3 regions of the Streptomyces sp. NPDC021093 genome follow, and region 3 is predicted to be linked to each of the others. Evidence: riboswitches for the same ligand, from Rfam matches in the RefSeq annotation. Region 3 holds a riboswitch; each other region holds the start of a gene.
What was found. A riboswitch is a leader RNA that binds a small molecule or an ion and turns the genes downstream of it on or off. The one in region 3 is predicted to bind cyclic di-AMP.
Positions count from the first base shown of each region.

Region 1 (10,203 bases), on a different contig from region 3:
GCTGTGCCGTGGACGCGAGTGAGCTGGACGCGTATCTGGAGAAGCTCGCGGAGCCCGGGGCGGGCATGGACGTGATCGTCATCGAGGCGAGCGGGCTGGCCGAACCGCAGGAGCTGGTGAAGATGCTGCTCGCCAGCGAGAACCCGCACGTGGTGTACGGAGGTCTGGTGGAGGTCGTGGACGCGGCCGAGTTCGGGGCGACGCGGCAGCGGCACCCGGAGATCGCGCGGCATCTGGCGATCGCCGATCTGGTGGTGCTCAACAAGGCCGACCGGGTGGGGGAGAGCGATCTCGTACGACTGCGGGACGAGCTGAGCGGGCTCGGCAGCGGGACCGTGATCGCCGCGGAGTACGGACGGATCGACCCGGAGGTGCTCTTCGACCGTCGGTCCGAGGCGCAACACCGCGCGGACGGCTGGCAGTTGAGCTTCGAGGACCTGCGGGCGGAGATCGAGGGCCGTGGCGAGGGCGAGGAAGAACACGGCGCGCACCTGCACGCGGCGTACGCGAGCGTGGAATTCGTGTCTGCCGCACCGATGGATCCGCAGCGGCTGATGCGCTTCCTCGACGGACGGCCCGAGGGGCTCTACCGGATCAAGGGGTACGTCGACTTCGGCGCCGCCGACGCGCGGAACCGGTACGCGGTGCACGCGGTGGGCAGGTTCCTGCGGTTCTACCCGGAGCCGTGGGGGAGTGACGAGGAGCGGCTGACACAGCTGGTGCTCATCGGGTCCGGTACGGACGGGGCGGCGCTGCACGCCGAGTTGGCGGCGTGCGTGGCGCAGGGCGTGGCGGGTGTGACGGTGGATGCGGACGGGGAACGTGAAGCCGGTCCCGGTTCGGAGCAGGACACCCCGGGCGAGCGTGCCATGTGGGGTGTCCTGCGGTACGTACAGCAGCTGGACGCGGAGGATCCGGACGCAGAGGATCCGGCGGAAGCGGAAGGCACCGAGGACCCGGAGGACGCGGAGGGCGCGGAGCGGCCGGGGGAGGGCTGAGGCGCAACGGGGAAGGTCCGAGGCGCGACCGGACCGCAGGGCCGGGAGCCCGGACCGCCTGAGCCCGGACCGCCTGAGCCCGGACCGCCAGGGCCCGGACCGCCAGGGCCCGGACCGCCAGGGCCCGGACCGCCAGGGCCCGGACCGCCAGGGCCCGGACCGCCAGGGCCCGGACCGTGTGTGTCCGGGCCGCCAGGGCCCGGACCGTGTGCGTCCGGGGCGTCGCCCGGACCGCCTGAGCCCGGACCGTGTGCGTCCGTGTCGTCTGGCCGGGGGCGTTCCTGGGGTTCGTTCGTGTCGCTGTTGGCCGGGATGGGGGCGCGGCTTCAGTTGTCCGTGCCCCCCTGTCCCGGTCCGTTGGGATCGGCTCCGGCTACACCGGGCCCGCCAGTGATGCCACCGGCTGTGTCAGCGGGGTGCCCGAGCCGTCGCGGCGCGGGTCCGGGGCCGGGAGGTCTGCCGGGGCGCCGTTCTTCTGTGCCGCACGGGCCGGGGCCGCCCCCGCCCATGCCAGCATCAGGACGTCCTCGCCGCGCAGGAACCGCTGGCAGCGGACGCCGCCCGTGGCCCGGCCCTTGCGCGGGTACTGGTCGAACGGGGTGAGTTTGGCCGAGGATTCGGCGTCGCCGACCAGCGTGCCCTTCGAGCCGGCCACCGTGAAGACCACCGCGTCCGCCGCCGGGTCCACCGCGGAGAAGGCGATCACCTTGGCGCCGGCGCCCAGCTTGATGCCGGCCATGCCGCCCGCCGGGCGGCCCTGCGGGCGTACCTGTGAGGCCTGGTAGCGCAGGAGTTGGGCGTCGTCCGTGATGAAGACGAGGTCTTCCTCGCCCGTACGCAGTTCCCGCGCGCCGACGATGCGGTCGCCGTCCTTGAGGGAGATGACCTCCAGCTCGTCCTTGTTGGAGGGGTAGTCGGGGACCACGCGCTTCACCACGCCCTGCTCCGTGCCGATCGCGAGGCCGGGGGAGGACTCGTCGAGGGTGGTGAGGCAGATCAGGGTCTCGTCGGCTTCGAGGGACAGGAACTCCGATACCGGGGCCCCGCCGGAGAGGTTGGGTGCGGAGGCCGTGTCCGGGAGCTGGGGCAGGTCGATGACCGCCAGGCGGAGCAGGCGTCCCGCGGACGTCACCGCGCCGATGTCGCCGCGCGCCGTCGAGGGGACGGCCGAGACGATCACGTCGTGCTTGGTGCGGCGCGCGTCGTCCAGGGCGAGGGGCTCGCCGTTGGGTGTACGGGCGAGCAGGCCGGTCGAGGAGAGGAGGACGCGGCAGGGGTCGTCCGGGACTTCGAGCGGGACGGCTGCGACGGCCGAGGCGCCCGATTCGAGCAGCACCGTGCGGCGCTCGGTGCCGAACTTCTTCGCCACGGCGGCGAGTTCGGCCGACACCAGCTTGCGCAGCTCCGTGTCGGACTCCAGGATCCCGGTCAGCTCGTCGATCTCGCCGTTGAGCCGGTCGCGCTCCGACTCCAGCTCGATGCGGTCGAACTTGGTGAGGCGGCGCAGCGGGGTGTCCAGGATGTACTGGGTCTGGATCTCCGAGAGGCCGAAGCGCTCGATCAGGCGCTCCTTGGCCTGCGCCGAGTTCTCGCTGGAGCGGATGAGGCGGATGACCTCGTCGATGTCGATGAGCGCGACGAGCAGGCCCTCGACCAGGTGCAGCCGGTCCCGGCGCTTGGTGCGGCGGAACTCGCTCCGTCGCCGTACGACCTCGAAGCGGTGGTCGAGGTAGACCTCCAGGAGCTCCTTGAGGCCCAGGGTGAGGGGCTGGCCGTCGACCAGGGCGACGTTGTTGATGCCGAAGGACTCCTCCATCGGGGTCAGCTTGTAGAGCTGCTCCAGGACGGCCTCCGGCACGAAGCCGTTCTTGATCTCGACGACCAGGCGCAGGCCGTGCGAGCGGTCGGTGAGGTCCTTGACGTCCGCGATGCCCTGGATCTTCTTCGCGCCGACCAGGTCCTTGATCTTCGCGATCACCTTCTCCGGGCCGACCGTGAAGGGGAGTTCGGTGACGACCAGGCCCTTGCGGCGCGCCGTCACGTTCTCCACGGAGACCGTGGCGCGGATCTTGAAGCTGCCGCGGCCCTTCTCGTACGCGTCCTTGATGCCGGTCAGACCGACGATCCGGCCGCCGGTCGGCAGGTCGGGGCCCGGCACGAAGCGCATCAGCGTTTCGAGGTCGGCGCCCGGGTGCTTGATCAGGTGGCGGGCGGCGGCCACGACCTCGCCGAGGTTGTGCGGGGGCATGTTGGTGGCCATGCCGACCGCGATGCCGGTGGCGCCGTTGACCAGCAGGTTCGGGTACGCGGCCGGCAGTGCGACGGGCTCGCGCTCCTTGCCGTCGTAGTTCGGGTTGAAGTCGACCGTGTTCTCGTCGATCGACTCCGTCATCAGCGACGTCGCGTCGGCCATCTTGCACTCGGTGTAACGCATCGCGGCCGGCGGGTCGTCGTTGCCCAGCGAGCCGAAGTTGCCGTGGCCGTCGACCAGCGGCAGCCGCATGGAGAACGGCTGTGCCATGCGGACCAGCGCGTCGTAGATCGACGCGTCGCCGTGCGGGTGCAGCTTGCCCATCACCTCGCCGACGACGCGGGCGCACTTGACGTACCCCCGGTCGGGGCGCAGGCCCATCTCGTTCATCTGGTAGACGATGCGGCGGTGCACCGGCTTCAGGCCGTCCCGCGCGTCCGGCAGGGCGCGCGAGTAGATCACCGAGTAGGCGTACTCAAGGAAGGAGCCCTGCATCTCGTCGACGACGTCGACGTCGAGGATCTTCTCCTCGAACGCCTCGTCAGGCTGCGGGGTCTTCGTGCTGCGGCGGGCCATCGCGCTGCGGCTCCTTCTCACTGTTCAAAGGGTGGTTGTGGGGATCGGTGGTGCGGGAGGCGGGGGTGCTGACGCGGACCATTGTGGACCGCCGCACTGACAACGCCGACCTCGACCCGTCCGTAGCGGGTTTCGGAGCGGCCGCGAAGGCGTCTTCGAGAAGACTGCGGGAAACGGGAACTTCGCGGACTGTCACTGCGCTTGCATACAGTGGCAGGACTTACTTGCAGGACTTGTCTCATACGCGATCGAAGGGACGTACATGCCCATGGGTCACACGGCCACAGCGCAGGCCGGCTCCGGCGGCCTGACAGCGACCGAGCACCGGCTTGCGAACGGTCTGCGGGTGATCCTCTCCGAGGACCACCTGACCCCGGTCGCCGCGGTCTGCCTCTGGTACGACGTCGGCTCGCGCCACGAGGTCAAGGGCCGTACGGGCCTGGCGCACCTCTTCGAGCACCTGATGTTCCAGGGATCCGCCCAGGTGCACGGCAACGGTCACTTCGAGCTGGTGCAGGGCGCGGGCGGTTCGCTCAACGGCACCACCAGCTTCGAGCGCACCAACTACTTCGAGACGATGCCCGCGCACCAGCTGGAGCTGGCGCTGTGGCTGGAAGCCGACCGGATGGGCTCGCTGCTCACCGCGCTCGACGACGAGTCCATGGAGAACCAGCGCGACGTCGTCAAGAACGAGCGCCGCCAGCGGTACGACAACGTGCCCTACGGCACCGCTTTCGAGAAGCTCACCGCCCTCATGTACCCCGAGGGCCACCCCTATCACCACACCCCGATCGGCTCGATGGCCGACCTGGACGCCGCGACGCTGGAAGACGCCCGCGCCTTCTTCCGTACGTACTACGCGCCCAACAACGCGGTGCTGTCGGTCGTCGGCGACATCGACCCCGAGGCCACCCTGGCCTGGGTCGAGAAGTACTTCGGCTCGATCCCCTCGCACGACGGCAAGCAGCCGCCGCGCGACGGCTCGCTGCCCGACGTCATCGGCGGCGAGCTGCGCGAGGTCGTCGAGGAGGAGGTCCCGGCGCGTGCGCTGATGGCCGCCTACCGGCTGCCCCACGACGGCACGCGCGAGGCGGACGCCGCGGACCTGGCGCTCACCGTGCTCGGCGGCGGCGAGTCCTCCCGCCTGCACAACCGGCTCGTACGACGCGACCAGACGGCGGTGACGGCCGGATTCGGCCTGCTGCGCCTGGCCGGTGCGCCCTCGCTCGGCTGGCTGGACGTCAAGACGTCGGGCGGCGTCGAGGTTCCGCAGATCGAGGCGGCCGTCGACGAGGAGCTCGCGCGGTTCGCCGCCGAGGGCCCGACGGCCGAGGAGATGGAGCGCGCCCAGGCCCAGTTGGAGCGCGAGTGGCTGGACCGGCTCGGCACGGTCGCCGGCCGCGCCGACGAACTCTGCAGGTACGCCGTGCTGTTCGGCGACCCGCTGCTCGCCCTGACCGCCGTGCAGCGCGTGCTGGACGTGACGGCCGATGAGGTGCAGGCCGTCGCGAAGGCGTGCCTGCGCCCGGACAACCGCGCGGTCCTGGTGTACGAGCCGCTCGCGGCCGCGGCCGAGTCCGAGCCGGTCGAGCCCGCCGACGCCGCGCACGCCGACGTCGTACAGGAAGTCCAGCAGGAGCAGCAGGAAGGGGCGGACCAGTGACGGAGACCGCAGCCACCACCGGCAAGGCCGCAGCCGTGACCAGCGAGATGCAGTTCCACCCGCAGCCGCAGGCGGGCCCCGCCACCCCGTGGGCCTTCCCGGCCCCCGAGCGCGGCGCCCTGCCCAACGGGCTGGTCGTGCTGCGCTGCGACCGCCCCGGCCAGAAGCTGGTGGCCGTCGAGGTCAACCTCGCGGCACCTCTTGAGGCCGAGCCCCAGGGCCTGGACGGCGTGGCCACGATCATGTCGCGCGCCTTCACCGAGGGCACCGACAAGCACTCGGCGGAGGAGTTCGCCGCCGAGCTGGAGCGCTGCGGCGCCACCCTCGACGCGTACGCCGACCACCCCGGCATCCGGGTCTCCCTCGAAGTGCCGGTCTCCCGGCTGCCCAAGGCGCTCGGCCTGCTCGCCGACGCCCTGCGCGCGCCCGCGTTCGCGGACGGCGAGATCGACCGTCTCGTGCGCAACCGGCTCGACGAGATCCCGCACGAGGCGGCCAACCCGTCCCGGCGGGCCGCCAAGCAGCTCTCCAAGGAGCTCTTCCCGGCCTCCTTGCGCATGTCGCGCCCCCGCCAGGGCACCGAGGAGACGGTCAAGGCCATCGACTCGGCCGCCGTGCGCGCCTTCTACGAGGCGCACGTCCGCCCGGCCACCTCCACGGCCGTCGTCGTCGGCGACCTCACCGGCATCGACCTGGACGCCGTCCTGGCCGACACCCTGGGGGAGTGGACGGGCAACACCGCCGCGCCGCGCCCGGTCCCGCCGATCACCGCCGACGACACCGGCCGCGTGGTCATCGTCGACCGCCCGGGTGCCGTCCAGACCCAGCTGCTGATCGGCCGCATCGGCCCGGACCGGCACGACCGCGTCTGGCCCGCCCAGGTTCTCGGCACGTACTGCCTCGGCGGCACCCTCACCTCGCGCCTGGACCGCGTCCTGCGCGAGGAGAAGGGCTACACCTACGGCGTGCGCGCCTTCGGCCAGGTGATGCGCTCCGCCGCGGACGGCAGCGGCGCCGCCATGCTGGCCATCAGCGGCTCCGTGGACACCGAGTCGACCGGGCCCGCCCTGGACGACCTCTGGAAGGTCCTGCGGACGCTCGCGGCCGAGGGCCTCACCGACGCCGAGCGCGACGTCGCCGTGCAGAACCTGGTCGGGGTCGCCCCGCTCAAGTACGAGACGGCGTCCGCCGTCGCGGGCACGCTGGCCGACCAGGTCGAGCAGCACCTGCCCGACGACTTCCAGGCCCAGCTGTACGCCCGGCTCGCCACCACCGGCACGGTGGAGGCCACGGCGGCCGTCGTGAACGCGTTCCCGGTGGACAAGCTGGTCACGATCCTGGTCGGCGACGCCTCGCAGATCGCGGAGCCCGTACGGGCGCTGAACATCGGTGAGGTCACGGTCGTCACCGGCTGACCGGTCGGAGGGCCGCACAAGGCCGTTCGTACGACCGGCACAAAGCATGACAAGAAGGACCCCGATGACTCCCGAGTCGTCGGGGTCCTCCCTTATGTCCGATTTATTGGAGAGGTTGCCTGTCTGCCGTGTGGGCTCCGTTACAAAAAGGGCTGTCTGTTTGGCGATTGAAAGAAGTGCCGCTTAGCGTCGGTCCGGCTGTCCGTCAGAGTGCGCCGCAACCGCGGCACCGGGCAGTCATCGCCGAGTCCCCGTCAGGCGCGAGCCTGGGGAGCCGGGGACCCACTCAGTCCCTGGGGTGAATCGGACGCCATCGCCCTTCACGGGCCGGTGGGGCCCGTAGGAGACCTTCCTGCTCCGAACCCGTCAGCTAACCCGGTAGGCGAGAAGGAAGGAAAGGAAACAGCCACTTCATGGCGTTCACCCGTGCCGCCGGGAAGCACCGGCGTCCCTCCGTGCTGTCGCGCAAGAGCGCCAACATCGCCGGAGTCGCCGCCCTCACCACGACCGGTGTCATCGGAACGCTGGCCCCGCAGGCCATCGCCGCCGAGCACGACCTGTCGGCCGAGGACACCGGCACCATCCGCGCCGTCGTCATGGAGAACACCGTGACGGAGACCCTCACCGCCCAGGTCGAGGCACAGGCCACCGCCCAGAAGCAGGCGTACGACAAGGCCGAGGCCGAGCGGAAGGCCGAAGAGGCCCGCAAGGCGGAGGTCAAGCGCAAGGCCGAGGCCAAGGCGAAGAAGGAGCGCGAGGAGCGCGAGCGTGCCGCCCGCGAGGCCGAGCGCAAGCGCCTCAACGCCTTCCGGCTGCCGGTCGCGGACTCGTACGTCAGCACCAGCTACAAGTCCGGTGGCGCGCTGTGGTCCTCCGGCAGCCACTCCGGCGTCGACTTCCACGCCTCGTCGGGCAGCTCCGTCGTCGCCGTCGGTGCCGGCACGGTCGTCGAGGCCGGCTGGGGCGGGGCGTACGGCAACAACATCGTGATCAGGATGAACGACGGCTCGTACACCCAGTACGGCCACCTCTCCTCGATCGGTGTCTCCGTCGGCCAGTCCGTCATGTCCGGCGAGCAGATAGGCCTCTCCGGCTCCACGGGCAACTCCACGGGCCCGCACCTGCACTTCGAGGCCCGCACCTCCTCCGAGTACGGCTCGGACATCGACCCGGTCGCGTACCTGCGCGGCCACGGCGTCGGCGTCTGACCGCACCCGCGGCTGCCGCACCTGCTGCTGCACGCGTCGCCGTACCTGCTGTTCGGGAATGCCCCGGCTCTCCACGAGCCGGGGCATTTCTGTGTGCGCTCTCCCCGGAGTTCAGGCTGGAGTTCAGGCCAGAGTTCAGGATTTTCTTCGGTAATTCCGCCGCGTTGCAATAGAGTTGAGAGAAGGATTCGGCGGGCAGACGGAGGTCCGGGCATGCGCATTCCCGCGCATTCGGTGTGTACGGCGATTCGCGACGACATCGTGTCCGGAGCTCTGCCGCGCGGCAGCCGGCTCACGGAAGAGCTGCTGGCCCGCCGGTACGGCGTCTCGCGCGTCCCGGTCCGCGAGGCGCTGCGCACCCTGCAGGCCGAGGGCTTCGTCACCACCCGCCGGCACGCGGGCGCCTGCGTCGCCGAGCCGACCGCGCAGGAGGCCGCCGACCTCCTGGAGATGCGTACGCTCCTGGAGCCGCTCGGTGCGGCGCGTGCGGCCGTTCGGCGGACGGAGGCGCACCTCAAGGTGCTCCGCGGGCTCGTCAGGCTGGGGCAGGACCGGGCCGGGCGGGCCGATGGCGAGGATCTGACCTCTCTCACCGGCTGGTTCCACGAGACCCTGGCCCAGGCGTCCGGCAGCCCCGGCCTGATCACCCTGCTGGCCCAGCTCAAGCACAAGATCGCCTGGATGTACGTGGTGGAGCGGCCGGCCAGGCCCGCCGAGACGTGGGCCGAGCACGGCGCGATAGTCGACGCGGTGACCAGGCGCGACGCGGACCGGGCCAGGGCGCTGACCGCACGGCACGCGGAGCGGGCGGTGGCCGCGCACCGCATGAGGATTCCGCAACAAGCAGTCAACATGACGGGCGGCCGGAATTAACACGCGGGCCGTATACAAGTCGTAGCGGAAAAGAGCCCCGGACGGACGCAAATTCACCGGTGTTCCTGGCGCCCTGAGGCGTTCTTGGTGAACTGAATTCTCGGGATCAGGAAACGACGGAAGCCGCGGCCCCCGAATTCGGGATGCCACGGCTTCCGCGCGAGAATTCGCCCTTATGGGCGCGACCCTATGGGTGCGGCCTCATGGGCTCTCGGAAGGTCAGACGGTCTCGGGGAGCTCGTCCAGGCCCTCGGCGACCAGCTTCGCGAGACGGTCCAGAGCCGCGTCCGCACTCTCCGCCTCGGACGCGAGCACGATCTCCTCGCCGCCCTGCGCACCCAGACCCAGCAGCGCCAGCATCGACGCGGCGTTGACCGGGTTGCCGCCCGCCTTGGCGATGGTGACGGGGACGCCGGTGGCCGTGACGGCGCGGACGAAGATGGAGGCGGGGCGGGCGTGCAGGCCCTCGGCCCAGCCGACGGTGACGCGGCGCTCAACCATGGTGTTGCCCTTCATGTGCTTATTGGTTGTCTAGACCAGTCTCTCACGTGGTGCAGGCTGCTCTGCCCGGCGGAAGTCCCGGCGGAAGTCCCGACGGAAGCCCCGGCGCAAGCCCCGCCACAAGTCCCGGCACAAGCCCCGCCGGACAGGACCAGACTGCCCCGCCCTCCGAGCGGCCGCGAGTCGTAGGCTGCCCCCATGGCCAAGGCTGTGGACGACGCGCATCACGTGTACCCCGACCACTGGGAGGCCGACGTCGTGCTCCGCGACGGCGGCACCGCACGCATCCGGCCCATCACCACCGAGGACGCCGACCGCCTCGTCAGCTTCTACGAGCAGGTCTCCGACGAGTCGAAGTACTACCGCTTCTTCGCTCCCTACCCCCGGCTGTCCGCCAAGGACGTGCACCGCTTCACCCACCACGACTACGTCGACCGGGTCGGCCTCGCGGTCACCGTCGGCGGCGAGTTCATCGCCACCGTCCGCTACGACCGCATCAACGCCGCCGGACTGCCCGCCTCGGGCCCCGACGCCGACCAGGCCGAGGTCGCCTTCCTCGTCCAGGACGCCCACCAGGGACGCGGCGTCGCCTCCGCCCTCCTCGAACACATCGGAGCCGTCGCCCGCGAACGCGGCATCCGGCGCTTCGTCGCCGAGGTGCTGCCCGCCAACTCCAAGATGATCAAGGTCTTCACGGATGCGGGCTACCAGCAGAAGC
Region 1 covers NZ_JBIRQJ010000016.1:138,652-148,854, reverse strand. Annotated here, with positions in the region: gene ACH4SP_RS38180 (CobW family GTP-binding protein) at 1-998, shown strand, start outside; gene ACH4SP_RS38175 (DNA topoisomerase (ATP-hydrolyzing) subunit A) at 1,372-3,825, opposite strand; gene ACH4SP_RS38170 (M16 family metallopeptidase) at 4,094-5,488, shown strand; gene ACH4SP_RS38165 (M16 family metallopeptidase) at 5,536-6,903, shown strand; cyclic di-AMP (ydaO/yuaA leader) riboswitch at 7,135-7,303, shown strand; gene ACH4SP_RS38160 (M23 family metallopeptidase) at 7,317-8,111, shown strand; gene ACH4SP_RS38155 (GntR family transcriptional regulator) at 8,325-8,984, shown strand; gene ACH4SP_RS38150 (HPr family phosphocarrier protein) at 9,204-9,485, opposite strand; gene ACH4SP_RS38145 (GNAT family N-acetyltransferase) at 9,684-10,203, shown strand, end outside.
Region 1: it holds a riboswitch for cyclic di-AMP, as region 3 does, so the genes downstream of both, ACH4SP_RS38160 (M23 family metallopeptidase) here and ACH4SP_RS30870 (transglycosylase family protein) in region 3, are expected to answer to the same signal.

Region 2 (10,203 bases), on a different contig from region 3:
TGGCCCCGCGGTCGTGTCCGTCAAGACCCGGCTTCGCCACCACCACACGGATCGGTCCCGTAACACCCATCGCTGCTGCCTCCCAGTACGCACCGCGCCGCCGTTGGCGCAACGTCCCCTGCCCCGGGAGGGACAGGGAAGTGAACGAACGTTATCCACAGCATCCCGCACGGCGCCGTTTCGCGGTGGACGGAGAGGGGGAAATCACACGTTGGGAAACGTTCGCTGTGCGTCGTACCCGCACCAGCCGGCACCGCAGCCACGCACGGCCGCCGCAGCCGGGACGCACGCACGGGGAGCCGTAACGAGGTCGCCGTACCACCGTGCCGTCAGCCGCACGGCACGGTGGTACGGCCCACTCCCTTGCTCCACCGACCTCCGCCACGGCACCCCATGAGGGCACACGGGGGACAGGGCCGTCCCCCCGCGTGCCGTTCGGGAGGTCGGCCGCCATGATCGTTCCGCCCCAGCCACTCCTCCTCTCCCCCTTCGGCCCGCTGCTGCGCGCCACCGCGCTCGAATTGGCCATCCTGTTCGGGCACTTGCTCCTCTATCCCTCGGGGATACGGCCGGAGCGCCCCGCCGAGCCCGAGATACCCACCGCCGGCCGGTCCCGCCCGCCGGTCGTGCTGCTGCACGGATTCGTCGACAACCGTTCCGTGTTCGTGCTGCTGCGCCGCTCGCTGGCCCGGCACGGCTGGTGCCATCTCGCCTCGCTCAATTACTCGCCGCTCACCTGCGACATCCGCACCGCCGCCGAACTCCTGGGCCGTCATGTCGAGGAGATCTGTGCCAGGACGGGGCACCGCGAGGTCGACATCGTCGGGCACAGCCTCGGCGGTCTGATCGCCCGTTATTACGCGCAGCGACTCGGCGGCGACACGCGCGTACGGACACTTGTCACACTCGGAACTCCGCACGAGGGAACGCGTGTAGCCCCACCGATGAGCGCGCACCCTCTCGTACGACAGATGCGTCCCGGCTCCTCGGTGATCGAAGAACTGGCGCTGCCCGCACCCGACTGCCGGACCCGTTTCGTGAGTTTCTGGAGCGACCTTGATCAATTGATGCTGCCGGTGGAAACAGCCCGTATCCACCACCCCGATCTGATCGCCCAGAACGTGCAGGTCAGCGGGATCGGCCATCTCGCGCTGCCCGTACACCCGGCCGTCGCCGCCGGAATCCGGCAGGCCCTTCAGACACAGGGCGCGGCCGACGCGGGCTCTCCGGGCATCTCCGTCGCGTGACGCCCGGGATAACCGGCAGCCACGGTGCTCAAGGTGTGAATGTGACGTGATCAAGACCTTGCATTCCTCGAACATTTGCCGAACGCAGCGCCAAGCCGCTGCCCGCCGTCCGCCAAAAGACGGCCGAATGCCCGTTTCCTGAATGCGCAAAACCTGCCGGAGATTGTCGCCGCCGCATACCGCCGGGTACAGTCGCGCCACTGCTTTCACTCGGGGTGCCCCCCGTACCCCCCGGAAACCAGATCCTGCTGCCGAGGCGAGAGAGACGTTGGTGAACGACCAGCAACCCCACGCCGGGTACGGCACGTACCCCACCGGCAGCTTTGACACCGATCCGCTCTTCGGCGGACTGCCCGGTACGGACAGTCCCAGCGGTCAGTACGACACCTCCCAGTGGGACACCGGCTCCTCGCAGCACGTGGCGTACGACGCCTACACCGCGCACACGCAGCAGGGTTACGACTCCACCGGCACCTGGTCCCATCTCGGCGGCTACCCGCAGAGCGCGGACATCCCCGCCCAGGGCGGCCGCGCTTCGTACGACACCGGCTCGTACGACAACGACGCCATGGTCACCGGGCAGTGGGACGCGAGCGCCTGGAACCAGGCGGACCAGGTGCATCAGGCGCACCAGGATCCGTTCGAGACCGGCCAGTTCGACGCGACGCAGTTCGCGTACGCGGCCGACTCGTCGTCGGGGCACCAGTGGCAGGCGTACGACCCGAGCACTGAGACCGGCTCCTTCGACTCCGCGGCCTTCGAGACCAGCTCCTTCGAGACCAGCTCTTTCGAAACCGGGGCCTTCGACGCCACCGCCTGGAACTCCGCCGCGGCCGAGTCGCCGGAACCGGCCGCCGCACCGGCCGACTTCGCGCAGGACACCTCCTTCTCGCAGGACACCGCCTTCCCGCAGGACACCGCGCTCCCGCCGGACGCCGCCTTCGCTCAGGACACCGACCTCACGCAGGACCAGGGCCGGGACACCGACTTCAGCACCGCCGAGTTCCCCGTGGTCTCCCCCGACGACGTGCACCCGCACGCACACGACGCGGGTGACTCCGGCCCCGGCCCCGAGCCGGAACCCGCGGCGGCCGGCCCCCGCGCCGCCCGCCGAGCCCCCGCGAGCCGCGGCCGCCGCCGCACCCCCGCCAAACGCTCCGCGCTCCTCACCGTCGCCGTACCCTCCGCCTGTGTCATGGGCGTCGCAGGAGTCGCCGCCGCCTCCGTGGGCGGAATCGCCGGTGCCGACGAGTCGAAGCCGAAGCCGACGACCATGGCCGCCGCCGACCCGGCGACCGTGAAGCCCGTCGCCGTCAACAACAAGCTCGACACCCAGCTCGCCGGACTGAGCGCCGACGCCCGCGACTTCGGCGACCGCGCCAGCCGTACGCAGGAACGTATCGACCTCAAGGAACGCCAGGACGCCGAGAAGAAGCGCAAGGCCGAAGAGGCCGCGCGCAAGGAGGCGGCCCGCCCCAAGTACGCCCTGCCCGTCGCCCAGCACGGACTCAGCGCGTACTACGGCCAGGCAGGCGTCAACTGGGCGGCCGTGCACACCGGCATCGACTTCCCCGTCGACCTGGGCACGCCCGTGATGGCGGCGACCGACGGCACGGTCAGCGCCGAGTTCAACAGCGCGTACGGCAACATGATGAAGGTCGTCTCGCCGAGCGGTGTCGAGACCTGGTACTGCCACCTCTCCACCACCAAGATCCGCTCGGGTCCCGTGAAGGCCGGCGACGTCATCGGCTTCTCCGGCAGTTCCGGGAACTCCACCGGGCCGCACCTCCACTTCGAGGTACGACCGGGCGGCGAGTCCGCCGTCGACCCGCTGGCCTGGTACCGCAGCCACGGCCTCGACCCGACGACGTAAACCCCCGGCACCGTTCGTACGGAAGGCCTACGGGAAAGGGCCCGCACCGGACATCCGGTGCGGGCCCTCATTCGTACCTGTGCGGAGCTACAGCTTCTCGACCGGCGCGTACCGCAGCAGCAGCTTCTTCGGGCGCTCGCCGCCGAAGTCGATCGTGGCCTGCGCGTCCGAACCCGACCCGGTCACCGTCATCACCGTGCCGAGGCCGAACTGGTCGTGCGTGACGCGGTCTCCGACGGCGAGATTGATCACCGGCTTCTCCGCCGCACGCCGGGTGGCGAAGCCCGAAGGGCCGCCCCGGGAGCGGGAATTGGCCAGCGAAGAGGACAGCGAGGACGCCACCGAGCCCGCCTTGGAGCCGGAGACCGGGCCCGCCGGGATCTGCGCGCCGGTGCGCTTCCACTCCAGGTGGGTGTCCGGGATCTCCTCCAGGAAGCGGGAGGCCGGGTTGTACGAGGGTTGGCCCCAGGCGCTGCGCATGGTCGAACGGGTGAGGTAGAGGCGTTCGCGGGCGCGCGTGATTCCGACGTACGCCAGGCGCCGCTCCTCCTCCAGCTCCTTGGTGTTGCCCAGCGAGCGCATGTGCGGGAAGACGCCGTCCTCCATGCCGGTCAGGAAGACGACCGGGAATTCGAGGCCCTTGGCGGTGTGCAGCGTCATGAGGGTGATGACGCCGGAGCCGTCCTCGCCCGATGCGTCAGCATCAGATTCAGCAGGTGCGTCGGGGATCTGGTCGGAGTCGGCGACGAGCGCGACCTTCTCCAGGAAGTCGGAGAGGGTGCCGGGGGCTTCGCCGTCGTCGTCCCCCTGGTTCTCCTGCTCGAATTCGAGGGCCACCGCGGCGAGTTCCTGAAGGTTCTCGATGCGGGTCTCGTCCTGCGGGTCGGTGGACGCCTGCAGCTCGGCGAGATATCCGGTCCGCTCCAGTACGGCTTCGAGGACGGTGGCCGGTCCTGCTCCGGACTCGACGATCGTACGGAGCTCCTCCATCAGCGTGTTGAACCGCTTGACGGCGTTGGACGAGCGGGCGGCCATTCCGTACGCCTCGTCGACGCGGCGCAGGGCCTGCGGGAAGCTGATCCGCTCGCGCAGCGACAGCGCGTCGATCATGGCTTCGGCGCGCTCGCCGATGCCGCGCTTGGGCACGTTGAGGATGCGGCGCAGCGGGACGGTGTCCTCGGGGTTCGACAGCACGCGCAGGTAGGCCAGGATGTCCCGGACCTCCTTGCGCTCGTAGAAGCGGACGCCGCCGACGACCTTGTACGGCAGGCCGACCCGGATGAAGATCTCTTCGAAGACGCGGGACTGGGCGTTCGTACGGTAGAAAACGGCGACGTCGCCGGCCTTGGCGTCGCCCGCGTCGGTGAGGCGGTCGATCTCCTCGGCGATGAACTGGGCCTCGTCGTGCTCGGTGTCCGCGACGTACCCGGTGATCTGGGATCCGGCGCCGGCGTCGGTCCAGAGGTTCTTCGCGCGGCGGTTCTCGTTGCGCTCGATGACGGCGTTGGCGGCGGTGAGGATGGTCTGGGTGGAGCGGTAGTTCTGCTCCAGCAGGATCGTCTTCGCGTCCGGGTAGTCCTCCTCGAACTGGAGGATGTTGCGGATCGTCGCGCCGCGGAAGGCGTAGATCGACTGGTCGGCGTCGCCGACGACGCACAGCTCACCGGGGGCCTTGCCCTCGCCGGAGGGCCCGACCAGCTCCCGTACCAGCGTGTACTGGGCGTGGTTGGTGTCCTGGTACTCGTCGACCATCACGTGCCGGAAGCGCATCCGGTAGTGCTCGGCGACGTCGGGGAACGCCTGGAGCAGATGCACCGTGGTCATGATGATGTCGTCGAAGTCCAGTGCGTTCGCCTCGCGGAGGCGGGACTGGTACATCGCGTAGGCCTGGGCGAGGGTCTTCTCGAAGCCGTCGGCGGCCTGGCCGGCGAAGGTCTCCTCGTCTATCAGCTCGTTCTTCAGGTTGGAGACCTTGGCGCTGAAGGACTTCGGCGGGAACTTCTTCGGGTCGATGTCGAGGTCGCGGCAGACCAGGGCCATCAGACGCTTGGAGTCGGCGGCGTCGTAGATCGAGAAGGAGCTCGTGAAGCCGAGCTTCTTGGACTCGCGGCGCAGGATGCGGACGCAGGCGCTGTGGAAGGTGGACACCCACATCGCGTTGGCGCGCGGGCCGACCAGGGCCTCGACGCGCTCCTTCATCTCGGCCGCGGCCTTGTTGGTGAAGGTGATCGCGAGGATCTGGCCGGGATGCACACCGCGGGCCGCGAGCAGGTGCGCGATGCGATGGGTGAGCACACGGGTCTTGCCGGAACCGGCTCCGGCCACGATGAGCAGCGGCGATCCGGCGTGCACGACGGCTGCGCGCTGGTTGTCGTTCAGCCCGTCGAGCAGGGCCGCCGGGTCGACCACCGGGCGGGGGGCGCCGTCCCGGTAGTACGCGTCGCGGGGCGGCGGCGGGCCGTCGAAGGCGCCCTGGAAGAGGTCGTGCGGAACCTCCTCCGCGGGGGCACCGTCATCGGTGTCCTCCGGGGGAGGCGGGGCCGCGTCGTCCTTGTGCTGGAGGTCGGCCAGGAAGCTGTCGTCAAAGAGGCTGCTCATCGCCTACCGAGTCTAGGCGGCCGCACTGACAGCAGGTCCCGGTTTCCGCCACCACCGTCCGTGACCTTGCCCAGCACCACCCGCGACCACCTTCCGTGACCCGACCCTCACCGCTTGCAAAGGTCACGAAAATGTATCGGGCATATCGAACATCAGGCTTCCCACCCGTCACGGGGATTGGCTACGGTGCTGCGCGAGCGGCCCGTACCCCCCTCGGCGAACCGCGCCGGAACGGTGCCCTCACGCCGAATTCGCGCCGCCCGCACGGTGGTTCGGAACCGGGGACCCACACGCATCACCGGGGTGAATCGGCCCGTCCCCCACACACACCTGGGCCGTAGGGCACCTTCCGTCAGTCCGCCCGAACCCGACAGCTAACCCGGTAGGCGGTCCACGGAAGGAATGCCTGCTTTGGCATCGCATCGCAAGCCGCGTACCCGCGCCACGTCGCTGATACGTTCCACCGCTCCCGGATTCGGCGTCACCACCGCCGCCCTGGTCACCGTCGGCCTGGTCGCCCAGTCCGCCCAGGCCGCGCCCACCGCACCCGCCTCGCCGAAGCCCTCGGTCGAAGAGGTGCAGAAGAAGGTCGACGACCTCTACCGGCAGGCCGGGACGGCGACCCAGAAGTACAACGCGGCCAAGGAAGCCACCCGGCAGCAGAAGGAGAAGCTCGACGGGCTCCTCGACGACGTCGCGCAGCGCACCGACAAGCTCAACGAGGCCAGGCGGGCGCTCGGTACCTTCGCTGCCACCCAGTACCGCAGCGGATCGGTCGGTTCCACGGCCGCTCTGCTCCTGGCGCACGACCCGCAGTCGTACTTCGACTCGCGGCGGCTGATGGCGCGGACCACCGATCGGCAGAAGAAGCTGGTCGCCGACTACAGCGCACAGCAGCAGTCCGCCGCGAAGCACCGGGCCGTGGCGACCCGCGGTCTGGAGCGGCTGACCACGTCGCAGGCCTCGCTGCGGGAGTCCAAGCAGGACGTACAGGACAAGCTCGGGCAGGCGCGCGGGCTGCTGTCGCGGCTGACCGCCGAGGAGAAGGCCAAGCTCGCGGAGCTGGAGCGCAAGCGCGAGGCGGAGGCCAAGCGCAAGGCGGAGGAGCTGGCGCGGCAGCAGGCGGAGGAGGCGGCCAGGGAGAAGGAGCGGGAGGAAGAGAAGGAGAAGGAGCCCGGGCAGGGGTCCGGATCCGGGTCGGGTACCCGTACCGGTACCGGTACGGGCACAGGCACGGGCACGGATTCCGGTAGCGGCTCGGGCTCCGGCAGCGGCTCTGACTCCGGCTCCGGCTCCGGCTCCGGCTCCGGAAGCTCGTATTCCACGAAGGCCGCGAAGGTGCTGGACTTCGCCCGCGCCCAGATCGGCAAGCCGTACATCTGGGGCGCGACCGGCCCCTCCTCGTACGACTGCTCGGGGCTGTCCCAGGCCGCCTGGCGGGCCGCCGGGGTGACCCTGCCGCGGACCACCTGGGACCAGGTGAAGGTCGGCACCCGGATCGCGACGAAGGACCTCAAACCGGGTGACCTGGTGTTCTTCTACGACGACATCAGCCACGTCGGCATCTACAAGGGCAACGGAATGATGATCCACGCACCGAAGCCGAACGCGAAGGTGCGCGAGGAGTCGATCTACTACATGCCGATCTACGGGAGCGTACGGCCGGCCTGACCGGTCCCGCCGGAACTCAGGTCCAGAGGACGGCGACGAAGATATTGACCGCCGTCAGCCCGCCGACCGCGCCGAACAGCGCCTTCTCCACCTTCTCGTCATCGCGCTTGACGTAGACGAGGCCCAGGATCACCACCAGGATCGCCAGCTTGATGCCGAGCTTGACGTTGTTGAGGGTGTGGTCCTGGGCCTGGTTGAGCCCGACCAGGGCGATGCCGGTGACCAGCATGGTCAGCGCACCGTGCAGCATCGGGGGCGTGAAGCGGGCGGTGCCCGCGCCCATCGCCTTCATCTGGGTCAGGAAGCCGCCGAGGAGCGAGGCGATGCCGATGATGTGGAGTCCTACGAAAACATTGATCAGTACATCCATGGGGCGGAGCCTAGCCAGGCGTTAGCAGGGGGATCGCGGCAGGGCGGGCCATTCCGTCCCATCGATCACAGTGGGCGCGGAAGTGGTGATTCCGCATCCCAGTCGTCGATCATCTGCGATCAGCACTCGCCCTCTTCCTGCCATTAGCGCTCATTCGAAGGCTGTGCCGTGACGCCCAGGTTTAGCGTCCCTCCCCAGACGGCCGACTCCCCTCCCCCACCGGCCGGACGGACCCGTGGAAGGACGTGAACGCCCTCGTGGCAGCGCACCGGAAGCCCAAGCAGCGCTCACTCACCGGCAGTACCGTTCGTACCGCCCGCACCACCGCGGTCACCCTCGCACTGGCAGGGGCCGCGGGCACCACCGCACTGGAGGGCACCGCACAGGCGGAGCCGACGCTCACTCCGGCACAGATCAAGTCGAAGATCGACAAGCTGTACCACGACGCCGAGGCCGCCACCGAGACGTACAACGGCGTGCAGGAGAAGGCCGAGCGGACCAAGAAGTCGCTCGACCAGCTGCGGGACGAGGCAGCACGCAGGACGGAGCGGCTCAACTCCGCACGCGGCTCGCTCGGTTCGCTGGCCGCGGCCCAGTACCGCACCGGGGGCATCGAGCCCGCGCTCCAGGTCGCGCTGACCTCGAACCCCGACCAGTATCTGGAGCGGGCCGCGATCGCCGGGCGGGCGGGCGACCGGCAGGCCGTCAAGGTGCAGGGCGCGCAGCGGCAGGTGGCCGAGATCGCCCGCCTGCGCGGCAGCGCCGGTCAGAGGTTCACCGAACTCGCCGAACAGCAGGGCGAGTTGAAGAAGCAGAAGGCGGAGATCCAGAAGAAAATCTCCGGCGCGGAGGAACTGCTCTCCCGGCTCACCGCCGACGACCGTGCCCGGTACGCCGCCCAGGACGGGCACGGCGAGGCGGGTGGCGGCGACCGTGCCAGTCGCGGGGATCGCACCGAGATGCCTCGCGGCGACGTCCGGGCACCCAACGCCCGTGCCTCGCAGGCCGTTTCGTTCGCGTACTCCGCTCTGGGAAAGCCTTATGTCTGGGGTGCCACGGGCCCCTCCTCCTTCGATTGCTCGGGCCTGACCCAGGCCGCCTGGCGCTCTGCCGGGGTGGCGCTCCCGCGCACCACCTACACCCAGATCAACGCGGGAGAACGCGTCTCGCGTTCCCAACTCGCGCCGGGAGATCTGCTTTTCTTCTACTCCGGCATCACCCATGTCGGGCTGTACATCGGCGAAGGCAAGATGATCCACGCCCCGCGGCCCGGTGCCCCGGTGCGGATCGCACCGATCGACGAGATGCCGCTGACGGGGGCGACACGGCCCGCGTGAGGCCCCCTGCGCAATGCCCCCTGATCGACAGGGTCGGCCACTCTTCCCGGGGTAACCGCCTCTATGAGGCCGTGGCCGCCACGGCCTCATAGAGGGAGGCACAGTCATGCCGGGCATCATCAGCAGGATCAAGAGTTACGCGCGCAGCCCGCAGGGCCGCCGGACCATCGCCCGAGGCCGCCGCGAGGCCGCGAACCCGCGCAGGCGCTCGCAGGCCAGGCAGCTCCTGGGCCGACTGCGCGGCGGGCGCGGCCACGGCCGGCAGTACTGAGAACCGGCACCGAGCCGACACCGGCGGCCCGCACTGTGGCACCGGCGGCCCGCACTGCGGGACCGGCGGCCCGCACTGCGGGACCGGCAGCCCGTACTGACCGCCGGTACTGGACCGTCGGCGCCGACCGCCGGTACTGACCGAGGGTGGCTGCCTGCCCGGTTGCGGCGACTACTTGCCCAGCTGCTCCGACAGCCACCGGAAGACCTCCGGCACCTGCTGCTTCCACACGCTGGTGCCGTGGGGCCCGGTCAGCTTCACGGCCCGCACCGTCGTCGGTGCCTTCGCCTCCGCCTTCATGGCGGTCCCCGCCTCGAAGCCGTCACCGGCCGCGCCCGACATGAACAGGGCGGTGCGCGGCGGCTTCCCCGCCTTGTTCGCCGCCTTCAGCATCATGTACGGGTTGTTGGCGCGCCGCAGTTCGGGGGTCGCGGCGGTGAGGGCGGCGGGCTCGCCCTTCGGGTCGTTGAAACCGGAGAGGCTGACGCCCGCGCGGTAGCGGTCCGGGTGCGCGACGGCGAGCTTGGCCGCGCAGTGCGCGCCCGCCGAGTAGCCGCCGACGGCCCAGTCCGCGGCCTTGTCCGAGGCGCGGAAGGTGTCGGAGACCATCTTCCGCACGTCGACGCTCAGCCAGCTGTCCGCGTTGACCTTGCCCGGGATGTTGGCACAGCCGGTGTCGGTCTGGTCGCCGAGCAGGGTGGTGCGGGGCGAGACCAGGATGAACGGCTTGACCTTGCCCTGCTCCATCAGCGGCCCCAGCTGCTTGTTCACCTCAAGGGTGCCGAACCAGGCCTTCGCGGACCCGGGGTAGCCGGGCAGCAGCTGGACCACCGGGA
Region 2 covers NZ_JBIRQJ010000007.1:316,167-326,369, forward strand. Annotated here, with positions in the region: gene ACH4SP_RS23465 (cobalamin B12-binding domain-containing protein) at 1-70, opposite strand, end outside; gene ACH4SP_RS23470 (esterase/lipase family protein) at 453-1,247, shown strand; gene ACH4SP_RS23475 (M23 family metallopeptidase) at 1,519-3,120, shown strand; gene pcrA (DNA helicase PcrA) at 3,208-5,718, opposite strand; cyclic di-AMP (ydaO/yuaA leader) riboswitch at 5,952-6,123, shown strand; gene ACH4SP_RS23485 (NlpC/P60 family protein) at 6,121-7,389, shown strand; gene ACH4SP_RS23490 (hypothetical protein) at 7,406-7,759, opposite strand; gene ACH4SP_RS23495 (NlpC/P60 family protein) at 8,017-9,096, shown strand; gene ACH4SP_RS23500 (hypothetical protein) at 9,203-9,367, shown strand; gene ACH4SP_RS23505 (alpha/beta hydrolase) at 9,539-10,203, opposite strand, start outside.
Region 2: it holds a riboswitch for cyclic di-AMP, as region 3 does, so the genes downstream of both, ACH4SP_RS23485 (NlpC/P60 family protein) here and ACH4SP_RS30870 (transglycosylase family protein) in region 3, are expected to answer to the same signal.

Region 3 (10,203 bases):
GACCACGGAGAGCACCTGACGGAGAACGAGGCCGCCGCCATGGCCTTCATCATCCTGTTTGCCGGTTTTGAGACGACCATCAACCTGATCGGCAACGGGACGTACGCGCTGCTCCGCAACCCGGAGCAGCGCGAGCGCCTCCAAGCCGCCCTCGCCGAGGGCGACACCGGACTCCTCGCCACCGGCGTCGAGGAACTCCTGCGCTACGACGGCCCGGTGGAGCTCGCCACCTGGCGGTACGCGACCGAGGACCTGAGCATCGGCGGCGAGGAGATCTCCGCGGGCGACCCCGTGCTCGTCGTGCTTGCCGCCGCCGACCGGGACCCCGAAAGGTTCCAGGATCCGGACACCTTGGATCTCAGCCGTCGGGACAACCAGCACCTCGGCTACGGCCACGGCATCCACTACTGCCTCGGCGCCCCGCTCGCCAGGCTCGAAGCGCAGACGGCCCTCGCGACCCTGCTGACCCGTCTCCCTGACCTGCAACTCGCGGAAGATCCTGCCGATTTGCGGTGGCGTGGCGGCCTCATCATGCGCGGACTGCGCACCCTCCCGGTCGAGTTCGGGGAACCCGTAAGGGCACCCGAAGCTGACGGCGCGTCAGCAATGTGACCTTCGCGTGATCTCCACTGCATCGACTTGTGACGGGTGTTCGACTGCGGCTACGTTCACGGACGACCCAGCAGTTACGGCCAGAAGCCGGGTCACCGTCAGCTGAAAGGCAACCGCATGCGCTCCGGGAACGGTAAACACCGCCGCCCGCGTCAGGCACCCGCTCTCATCGTCGCGGCCGGGGTGACCGGATCCGCACTCGCGATTCCGCTCCTGGGCGCGACCAGCGCCAGCGCGGTCGAGTCGAACACCTGGGACCGCGTCGCCGAGTGCGAGAGCGGCGGCATGTGGAGTGCCGACCTCGGCAACGGCTACTACGGCGGGCTCCAGTTCTCGCAGGAGAAGTGGGACCAGTACGGCGGCGGTGCGTACGCCCCGCGGCCCGACCTCGCCAGCCGCTCGCAGCAGATCAAGGTCGCCGAGAAGGTGTTCGCCGCCGAGGGCCCGCAGGGCTGGCCGAGCTGCGCCGGCGTCTCCGGGCTCGCCCCGGGCGGCGGTGCTGATTCCGGTTCCGGTTCCGCGTCCGGCGGGGTCGACGCCGCCGATCCCGGCACGGACACCGGTGCACCGCCCAAGCCCCCGGCGGGCTCCGTGAAGCCGGACACCCCCGGCGAGAGCGCCCACCAGGACACCCCGGGCACGGGTGCGGACGCGGGCACGGGTGCGGGTAAGGACGCGGGTACGGATCCGGGTGCGAAGGCGCCGACCACCCCGGCCACCCCCGTCACTCCGACCACCCCCGCCATCCCGGGCAGCGGCCATCCCGCCGAGCCGACCCCCGGCTCCAGCATCGAGCCCAGCACCGGCCCGACCACCCCGGGCACCGAACTGCCCTTCCCCGGCGGCACGACGCCCGGTACGCAGGCCCCCGGCACGCAGACCCCGGGCACGCAGACCCCGGGCATCGAGTCCCCGGACGCGTCGGTCACGCCCGGCACGCCCGCCACTCCCGGTACGCCCGCCACCCCGGGCGCCACCGACCCCGCGGACGGAGGCCAGGGCAAGCACCGCGGCGAGCCCGCGCCGGAGAACTCCCTTCCCGTACCGGACAATTCGTCCACCCCGGACGGGACCGACGGACGCGATGAGGGCCGCCACGCCTCCCGTGACGGCGACAAGGGTGCGGACGGCGCACCCGGTCCCGGCGACTACACCGTGCGCCCCGGCGACAACCTCTGGCACATCGCCGACGAGGCGCACGTGCCCGGCGGCTGGCCCGCGCTCTACGAGGCGAACCGCAAGGCCCTGGGCGACGATCCGGACCTCATCAAGCCTGGCCAGAGCCTCGAATTGAGCGAAAAGTAGGCCCAGAACACAGGTAGTTCGGGACCTTATGTCCGGTTCTGCGCAAGTGAGACATGAGTCTCTCTGCCCCAACTGGCGTGTCCCTGCTGGAAGGTCCCGCCGTGCCCCCTCTGACCTGCGTAAACAACCGTGCAGGGAGGGCAAGTAGGGGCTGAATGTCCCCGATGGGCCTCTTTGAACATCGGGGACTCCTGTGATTACGGTCGTCCTCGCTCGCCACCGGTGGGCACCGGAGCCCGCACGCCGAATCCTGCCGGCGGGCCTCGGCAGCAGTCGTCGCGAAAGCGCCGTAGGCAGGAGCGGGGGACCCAAGGTAAGTGCCGGGCCCGGACGTTGAGAGACGGACGAGGAACGGCTTGGGGTGAAGCCGCCGAGACGGAACGCGGGAGAGATCCGCGGTCCCGACCGGAGGCCGGGCGAACTCACAGCCCGAACCCGACAGCTCACCTCGAAGGCGTCGGTGAGGGGATATCCATGTCGCTGTTCACTGGCAAGGGCAAGCACCGCCGTCCGTCCAAGGCCACCCGTGTCGCCACCCTCGCGGGTGTCACCGGTGTCGCGGTCGCCGCTCCGCTGATGGGGGCCTCCTCGGCCTCCGCCGCCTCCGTCGACACCTGGGACGCCGTCGCCCAGTGCGAGTCCGGCGGCAACTGGTCCATCAACACGGGCAACGGCTACTACGGCGGCCTGCAGTTCACGAACTCCTCGTGGGCGGCCGCCGGCGGCACCAAGTACGCGCCGCGCGCCGACCAGGCCACCAAGGGCCAGCAGATAGCCGTCGCCGAGCAGCTCCTCAAGATCCAGGGCCCCGGCGCCTGGGCCTGCGCGGGCGCCGGCAACCTCAGCAACGACGGTGTCGACCCGGGCGTCAGCACCGGCTCGGGCACGCAGAAGTCCGCCCCGAAGAAGCAGCACCGCTCCGAGGCCCCGACCGCCTCCCGCTCCGAGGCCCGCCAGGCCCCGAAGTCCGCGGCCCCGAAGTCCGAGGCCCCCAAGACGGCAGCCAAGCCGTCCGCCCCGATCCAGAAGGGTGACGGCGAGTACGAGGTCAAGTCCGGCGACACCCTCGCGAAGATCGCCGAGGCGAAGCACGTCAAGGGCGGCTGGCAGCACATCCTCGACCTGAATGAGGGAGTCGTCGTCGACGCCGACCTCATCTACCCGGGTCAGCAGCTCCACCTGAGCTGACCCCCGCGGAGACCCCGGCGGCCCACCCCCGCCCGGTCCCCGCGCAGTGGAGCGGACGGCCCACCCCCGTCCGCTCCGCACACCTGGACCCCGGCCGGGCGCGACTTCCCCCTGTACGCGCCCGGGCCGGGGCCCTTCTGCGTCCACGTCCCCTCGTATGGGCAGAGCCCGTACGCACGCTGGGTGAACAGGTCCGTAACACACGGCGACGGCCTTCAGGTCCTTCGTCCTGTATTACAGGCATTCGGGCATCTTTTCGTCCCAGCGGGCGGTCCATCGGCTGGCTGATGCCTGCGATCCGGTTAGGCTCATGTCGCAAGGCCGAAAGCGACCCTGCGCCGCGCCCCGTCAGCGGGCGCACCCCTCAGCGTCACATCCCATAAGGAGATGCTCGTGCCGTCCATCGACGTCGTCGTAGCCCGGGAAATCCTGGACTCCCGAGGCAACCCCACGGTCGAGGTCGAGGTCGGCCTCGACGACGGCAGCACCGGCCGTGCTGCTGTTCCGTCCGGCGCCTCCACCGGTGCCTTCGAAGCCATCGAGCTTCGCGACGGTGACCCGAACCGCTACCTCGGCAAGGGTGTCGAGAAGGCCGTTCTCGCCGTCATCGAGCAGATCGGCCCGGAGCTCGTCGGCTACGACGCGACCGAGCAGCGCCTGATCGACCAGGCGATGTTCGACCTCGACGCCACCGAGAACAAGGGCTCCCTCGGCGCCAACGCCATCCTGGGCGTCTCCCTCGCCGTCGCGCACGCCGCCTCCGAGGCCAGCGACCTGCCGCTGTTCCGCTACCTCGGCGGTCCGAACGCGCACCTGCTGCCCGTCCCGATGATGAACATCCTCAACGGTGGGTCGCACGCCGACTCCAACGTCGACATCCAGGAGTTCATGATCGCCCCGATCGGCGCGGAGTCCTTCTCCGAGGCCCTTCGCTGGGGCGCCGAGGTCTACCACACCCTCAAGAAGGTGCTGAAGACCAAGGGCCTGTCCACCGGCCTCGGCGACGAGGGCGGCTTCGCCCCGAACCTGGAGTCCAACCGCGCCGCCCTCGACCTCATCGTCGAGGCCATCACGCAGGCCGGTTACATCCCCGGCGAGCAGATCGCGCTCGCGCTCGACGTCGCCGCCTCCGAGTTCTACAAGGACGGCAAGTACGAGTTCGAGGGCAAGTCCCGCTCGGCCGCCGAGATGACCGAGTACTACGAGGAGCTCGTCTCCGCGTACCCGATGGTCTCCATCGAGGACCCGCTGTACGAGGACGACTGGGCCGGCTGGAAGACCCTCACCGACCGTCTGGGCTCCAAGGTCCAGATCGTCGGCGACGACCTCTTCGTCACCAACCCGGAGCGTCTGGCCCGCGGCATCGAGGAGGGCTCCGCGAACGCCCTGCTCGTCAAGGTTAACCAGATCGGCTCGCTCACCGAGACGCTGGACGCCGTCGAGCTGGCCCAGCGCAACGGCTTCAAGTGCATGATGTCGCACCGTTCCGGCGAGACCGAGGACGTCACCATCGCCGACCTCGCCGTCGCGGTGAACTGCGGCCAGATCAAGACCGGCGCCCCGGCCCGCTCGGACCGCGTCGCCAAGTACAACCAGCTGCTGCGCATCGAGGAGATCCTCGACGACGCCGCGGTGTACGCGGGCCGCTCCGCGTTCCCCCGTTTCAAGGGCTGATTCCTCGCTGAAGGTTTAAGCCTCCGTACGTCCCCGTACCCGGTCCCGTACCGTGTGCGGGGACGTCGGTGCGTAACGGGGAGGGACAACGGATGGCCGCGAAGGGCAACCGCGACCGGTTCTCCACCACGACCAGGCTGCGACTGCTCGGCGAGCAGACCGCCGCCCGCGTCTACCGCTCCCAGACCCGCCGCCAGGCCCGCCGCTCCCGGCTCACGGGCCGGGCGGCGCTGCTCGTCCTGGTGGTCTGCACGCTGGTGGTGGCTCTCGCGTACCCGATACGGAGCTACTTCTCGCAGCGCACCGAGATCGCCGACCAGGAGCAGGCCAGGGACGAGGCGGACCGGCGCGTCGAGGAGCTCCGCGACGCCAAGGCCCGGCTGCAGGACGACGCGTACATCGTGCGGCTGTCCCGCGAGCACCTGCACTACGTGTTGCCCGGCGAGACGGGCTTCACCATGTACGACCCGGACGCGTCCGGCGCCTCCGAGCGGCCGGGCGAGGGCGGCGCGGCCGACCAGCCCTGGTACTCGAACGTCTGGGGCGGCGTCGACGAGGCCGACCGCCGGGAACCGTAGAACCACTCTCCGTACGAAAACAGACCGACAGAAGGCACGCATGGACACCCCGCCCCCGACCACGCCGCGCACCGAGCCCACCGACAAGGACATCGAGGCGTTCAAGCTCCAGCTCGGCCGTCCGCCGCGCGGGCTGCGCGCGATCGCGCACCGCTGCCCCTGCGGCAACCCGGACGTGGTCGAGACGGCTCCGCGGCTGGAGGACGGCACGCCGTTCCCCACGCTCTACTACATGACCTGCCCGCGGGCCACGGGCGCCATCGGCACTCTGGAGGGCTCCGGCCTGATGAAGGAGATGCAGGCGCGGCTGTCCACCGACCAGGAGCTGGCGGACACCTACCTGGCCGCGCACGAGGACTACCTCAAGCGGCGCGACGAGATCGAGGAGCTGGTGGGCTTCCCCAGCGCCGGCGGGATGCCCGACCGGGTGAAGTGCCTGCACGTGCTGGTGGGCCACTCCCTGGTCGCAGGACCCGGCGTGAACCCCTTCGGCGACGAGGCGCTGGCGCTGCTGCCCGAGTGGTGGGCCAAGGGCCCGTGTGTGACGCCGTGCACGGACAAGGCCGCCGACAAGGCCGCGGACCAGGCCGAGGAGGCCGCCAAGTGACCCGTATCGCCGCCATCGACTGCGGTACGAACTCCATCCGCCTGCTCGTCGCCGACGCGGACCCCGCCACCGGCGAGCTGGTCGATCTGGACCGCCGGATGACCATCGTCCGGCTCGGCCAGGGCGTGGACCGCACCGGCCGCCTCGCCCCCGAGGCGCTGGAGCGCACCTTCGCGGCCTGCCGCGAGTACGCGCAGATCATCAAGGATCACGGCGCGGAGAAGGTCCGCTTCGTGGCCACCTCCGCCTCCAGGGACGCCGAGAACCGCGACGAGTTCGTCAGCGGCGTCCTGGACATCCTGGGCGTCGAGCCCGAGGTGATCTCCGGCGACCAGGAGGCCGAGTTCTCCTTCACGGGCGCCACGAAGGAGCTGGCGGGAGATGAAAAGGGCGCGGAGCGCCTTCCTTGGAAGGGTGGTGGTGGGCGACGGGCGGGCGAGGACTACCTCGTCGCCGACATCGGCGGCGGCTCCACCGAGCTCGTCACCGGCCGCGACACGGTCCAGGCCGCCCGCTCCGTCGACATTGGCTGCGTACGGCTGACCGAGCGGCACCAGCCGTCCAGCCCGGCAACGCCCGAGCAGGTCGCCGCGATCCGCGAGGACATCGAGGCGGCCCTCGACCTGGCCGCGCGGACGGTGCCCTTCGCACAGGGCCCCGAGGGTGCCGAAGGCTCCCGCACCCTGGTCGGCCTCGCCGGGTCCGTCACCACCGTCGCGGCGATCGCGCTGGGGCTCGACACGTACGACCCCTCGGCGATCCACCACGCCCGGATCCCGTACGAGCGCGTCCGGGAGGTCACCGAGATGCTGATCGGTGCCACCCACGACGAGAAGGCGGCGATCCCCGTCATGCACCCGGGCCGGGTGGACGTCATCGTCGCCGGATCGCTCATCCTGCTCGCCCTCATGGAGCGCGCGGGAGCCGCCGAGGTCGTCGTCTCGGAACACGACATTCTGGACGGCATCGGGTGGTCCGTCGCCTGACGCGAGAGCGCGCCGAACGAACTTCGTGAAGTTCTTCACAAGGAAAAGGGGCCCGTTGGGCCCCTTTTTCACGTCCCGGAGCCGATCGGGCGGTGCGGCGCCCCCGAGTGCGTGCATAACGGACGGTTCCGGGCGTGTAACGGATGTATGAAACGCGTAAGTGGTCCAGTCCACGGAAGGGGCCATCAGGCCAGTTGGGAAGGGGTTTTCAACGACCCTCGACGCCCGGTGGTTCCCCCTTCGGGCCATGACCTCAGTCACGTGGGCCGCGGAGTGTAGCAGAGGGTCCCGCAGACCTTGTGAAGGGGCTCACGAGGTACCCCCCGGTGAGGGGTGGATACTCGATTGCATGAGCACCACGGAGCGTCCCAGGATCCTCGTAGTAGGCGGTGGGTACGTAGGCCTGTACGCGGCACGACGCATTCTCAAGAAGATGCGTTATGCGGAAGCGACCGTCACGGTCGTCGACCCGCGCTCGTACATGACCTACCAGCCCTTCCTGCCCGAAGCCGCCGCCGGCAACATCTCGCCGAGGCACGTCGTCGTACCACTGCGACGCGTCCTTCCCAAGGCCGAGGTGCTCACCGGTCGGGTCACCACCATCGATCAGGACCGCAAGGTCGCCACGATCTCGCCGCTCGTCGGCGAGGCCTACGAGCTGCCCTTCGACTACCTGGTCGTCGCGCTCGGCGCGGTCTCCCGCACCTTCCCGATCCCCGGCCTCGCCGAGCAGGGCATCGGCATGAAGGGCGTCGAGGAGGCCATCGGCCTGCGCAACCACGTCGTCGAGCAGCTCGACAAGGCCGACTCCACGACCGACGAAGAGGTCCGCCGCCGTGCGCTGACCTTCGTCTTCGTCGGCGGTGGCTTCGCAGGTGCGGAGACCATCGGCGAGGTCGAGGACATGGCCCGCGACGCGGCCAAGCAGTACAGCAACGTCTCGCGCGACGACATGCGGTTCGTCCTCGTCGACGCCGCCGACAAGATCCTTCCCGAGGTGGGCCCCGACCTGGGCCGCTGGGGCAAGGAGCACCTGGAGAGCCGCGGCATCGAGATTCACCTCTCGACGTCGATGGACTCCTGCGTCGACGGTCACGTCGTGCTGAAGAACGGCCTTGAGGTCGACTCCAACACCATCGTGTGGACCGCGGGCGTCAAGCCCAACCCGGCACTGGCCCGCTACGGCCTGCCGCTCGGCCCGCGCGGCCACGTCGACACCCAGGCCACCCTCCAGGTGCAGGGCAGCGACTACATCTGGGCCGGTGGCGACAACGCCCAGGTTCCGGACCTGGTCGGCCGCAAGGCCGGCAACCCGAACGCCTGGTGCCCGCCGAACGCACAGCACGCGCTGCGCCAGGCCAAGGTCCTCGGCGACAACGTGGTCTCCGGCATGCGGGGCTTCCCGCAGAAGGAGTACAGCCACGCGAACAAGGGCGCCGTCGCGGGTCTCGGCCTGCACAAGGGCGTCGCGATGATCGTCATGGGCAAGATGAAGATCAAGCTCAAGGGCCGTCTCGCCTGGTACGCCCACCGCGGCTACCACGGCATGGCGATGCCGACGTTCAACCGCAAGATCCGCGTGCTGGCCGACTGGACGCTGGGGATGTTCCTCAAGCGCGAGGTCGTCTCGCTCGGCGCCATGGAGACTCCCCGCGAGGAGTTCTACGAGGCCGCCAAGCCCGCGCCGGCCCCGGTCGACGCGGTGAAGGTTCCGGCCGCGGCCGAGCCGAAGAAGACCGAGGCCAAGGCCTCCTGACGGGTCTCCCGCAGCAGTCAAGAGTTCTGATCCCGAAGGGGCCGTCCGCCATCCGTGGTGCGGACGGCCCCTTCGGCGTATCCGTACATATGTAGATGTAAACGCCATCCATTTTGCCGTCTTGTGATGCGAATTCGGGATGCGGCAGCCATCGGCGGGTGTTAATCCCAGTAGTACGTCGACTCTTGGACGCACTCGAAGCTGTACGCACTCGAAGCTGTACGTCTCAACGACATGGAGGTGTGCACCATGACTGATGCCGCGCTGCGGCTGACCAGTCTTGCCGAAGAACTCCTCTCCGCCCCGCTCCCGGTCCGCATCCGGGCCTGGGACGGCAGCGAGGCGGGCCCGCCCGGCGCCCCGGTCCTCGCGATACGCAGCCGCCGGGCGCTGCGCAGGCTGCTCTGGAAGCCCGGGGAGCTGGGTCTGGCCCGCGCCTGGGTGGCCGGTGAGATCGACGTGGACGGGGACCTGTACGAGGCCCTGGACCTGCTCGCCGGGCTGATCTGGGAGCGCGACGGCGACATCAAGGACGCCGTGCACCCGGTCCGCGACCCCAAGCTGCGGGCCGCTGCCCGCGGCCTGCTGAAGCTCGGCGGCCCGTTCCCGCCGCCGCCCGCACCGCCCGAGGAACTGCGCCGCCGCACCGGCCGGCTGCACACCAAGCGCCGGGACAAGGAGGCGATCAGCCACCACTACGACGTGGGCAACGACTTCTACTCCCTGGTCCTCGGCCCGTCCATGGTCTATTCCTGTGCCTACTTCCTCGACCCCGACTCCACCCTCGAAGACGCCCAGCGCGACAAGCTCGACCTGATCGCCCGCAAGCTCGACCTGCAGCCGGGACAGCGGCTCCTCGACGTGGGCTGCGGCTGGGGCTCCATGGCGATCCACGCGGCCCGTACGTACGGCGTCCACGTCACCGGCGTGACGCTCTCCACCGAGCAGGCCGCCTTCGCCCGCAAGCGGATCGCCGAGGAGGGCCTCGCCGACCGCATCGAGATCCGGGTGCAGGACTACCGCGACGTGCGGGACGGTCCGTACGACGCGATCTCCTCGATCGGCATGGCCGAGCACGTCGGCGCCGTCCAGTACGCCGAGTACGCGGCCGACCTGTACGCCCTCCTCAAGCCGGGCGGTAGGCTGCTCAACCACCAGATCGCCCGGCGGCCGATCGCCGACGAAGGCGCGTACCACGTCGACGAGTTCATCGACTCCTACGTCTTCCCGGACGGCGAGCTGGCTCCGGTCGGCCGCACCGCGGGACTCCTGGAGGAGGCCGGCTTCGAGGTCCGCGACCTGGAGTCGATCCGCGAGCACTACGCCCTGACCCTGCGTCACTGGGTCGCCAACCTGGAGAAGCACCGGGACGCCGCCCTGCGGATGGTCACCCCGGGCCGGGCCCGCGTCTGGCGGCTCTACATGGCGGCCTCCGCGCTCTCCTTCGAGCACAACAAGATCGGCGTCAACCAGATCCTGGCCGTCCGCCCGACCGAC
Region 3 covers NZ_JBIRQJ010000010.1:325,269-335,471, forward strand. Annotated here, with positions in the region: gene ACH4SP_RS30860 (cytochrome P450) at 1-612, shown strand, start outside; gene ACH4SP_RS30865 (transglycosylase family protein) at 730-1,917, shown strand; cyclic di-AMP (ydaO/yuaA leader) riboswitch at 2,193-2,389, shown strand; gene ACH4SP_RS30870 (transglycosylase family protein) at 2,392-3,105, shown strand; gene eno (phosphopyruvate hydratase) at 3,493-4,779, shown strand; gene ACH4SP_RS30880 (septum formation initiator family protein) at 4,872-5,357, shown strand; gene ACH4SP_RS30885 (DUF501 domain-containing protein) at 5,398-5,964, shown strand; gene ACH4SP_RS30890 (exopolyphosphatase) at 5,961-6,950, shown strand; gene ACH4SP_RS30895 (NAD(P)/FAD-dependent oxidoreductase) at 7,300-8,706, shown strand; gene ACH4SP_RS30900 (class I SAM-dependent methyltransferase) at 8,956-10,203, shown strand, end outside.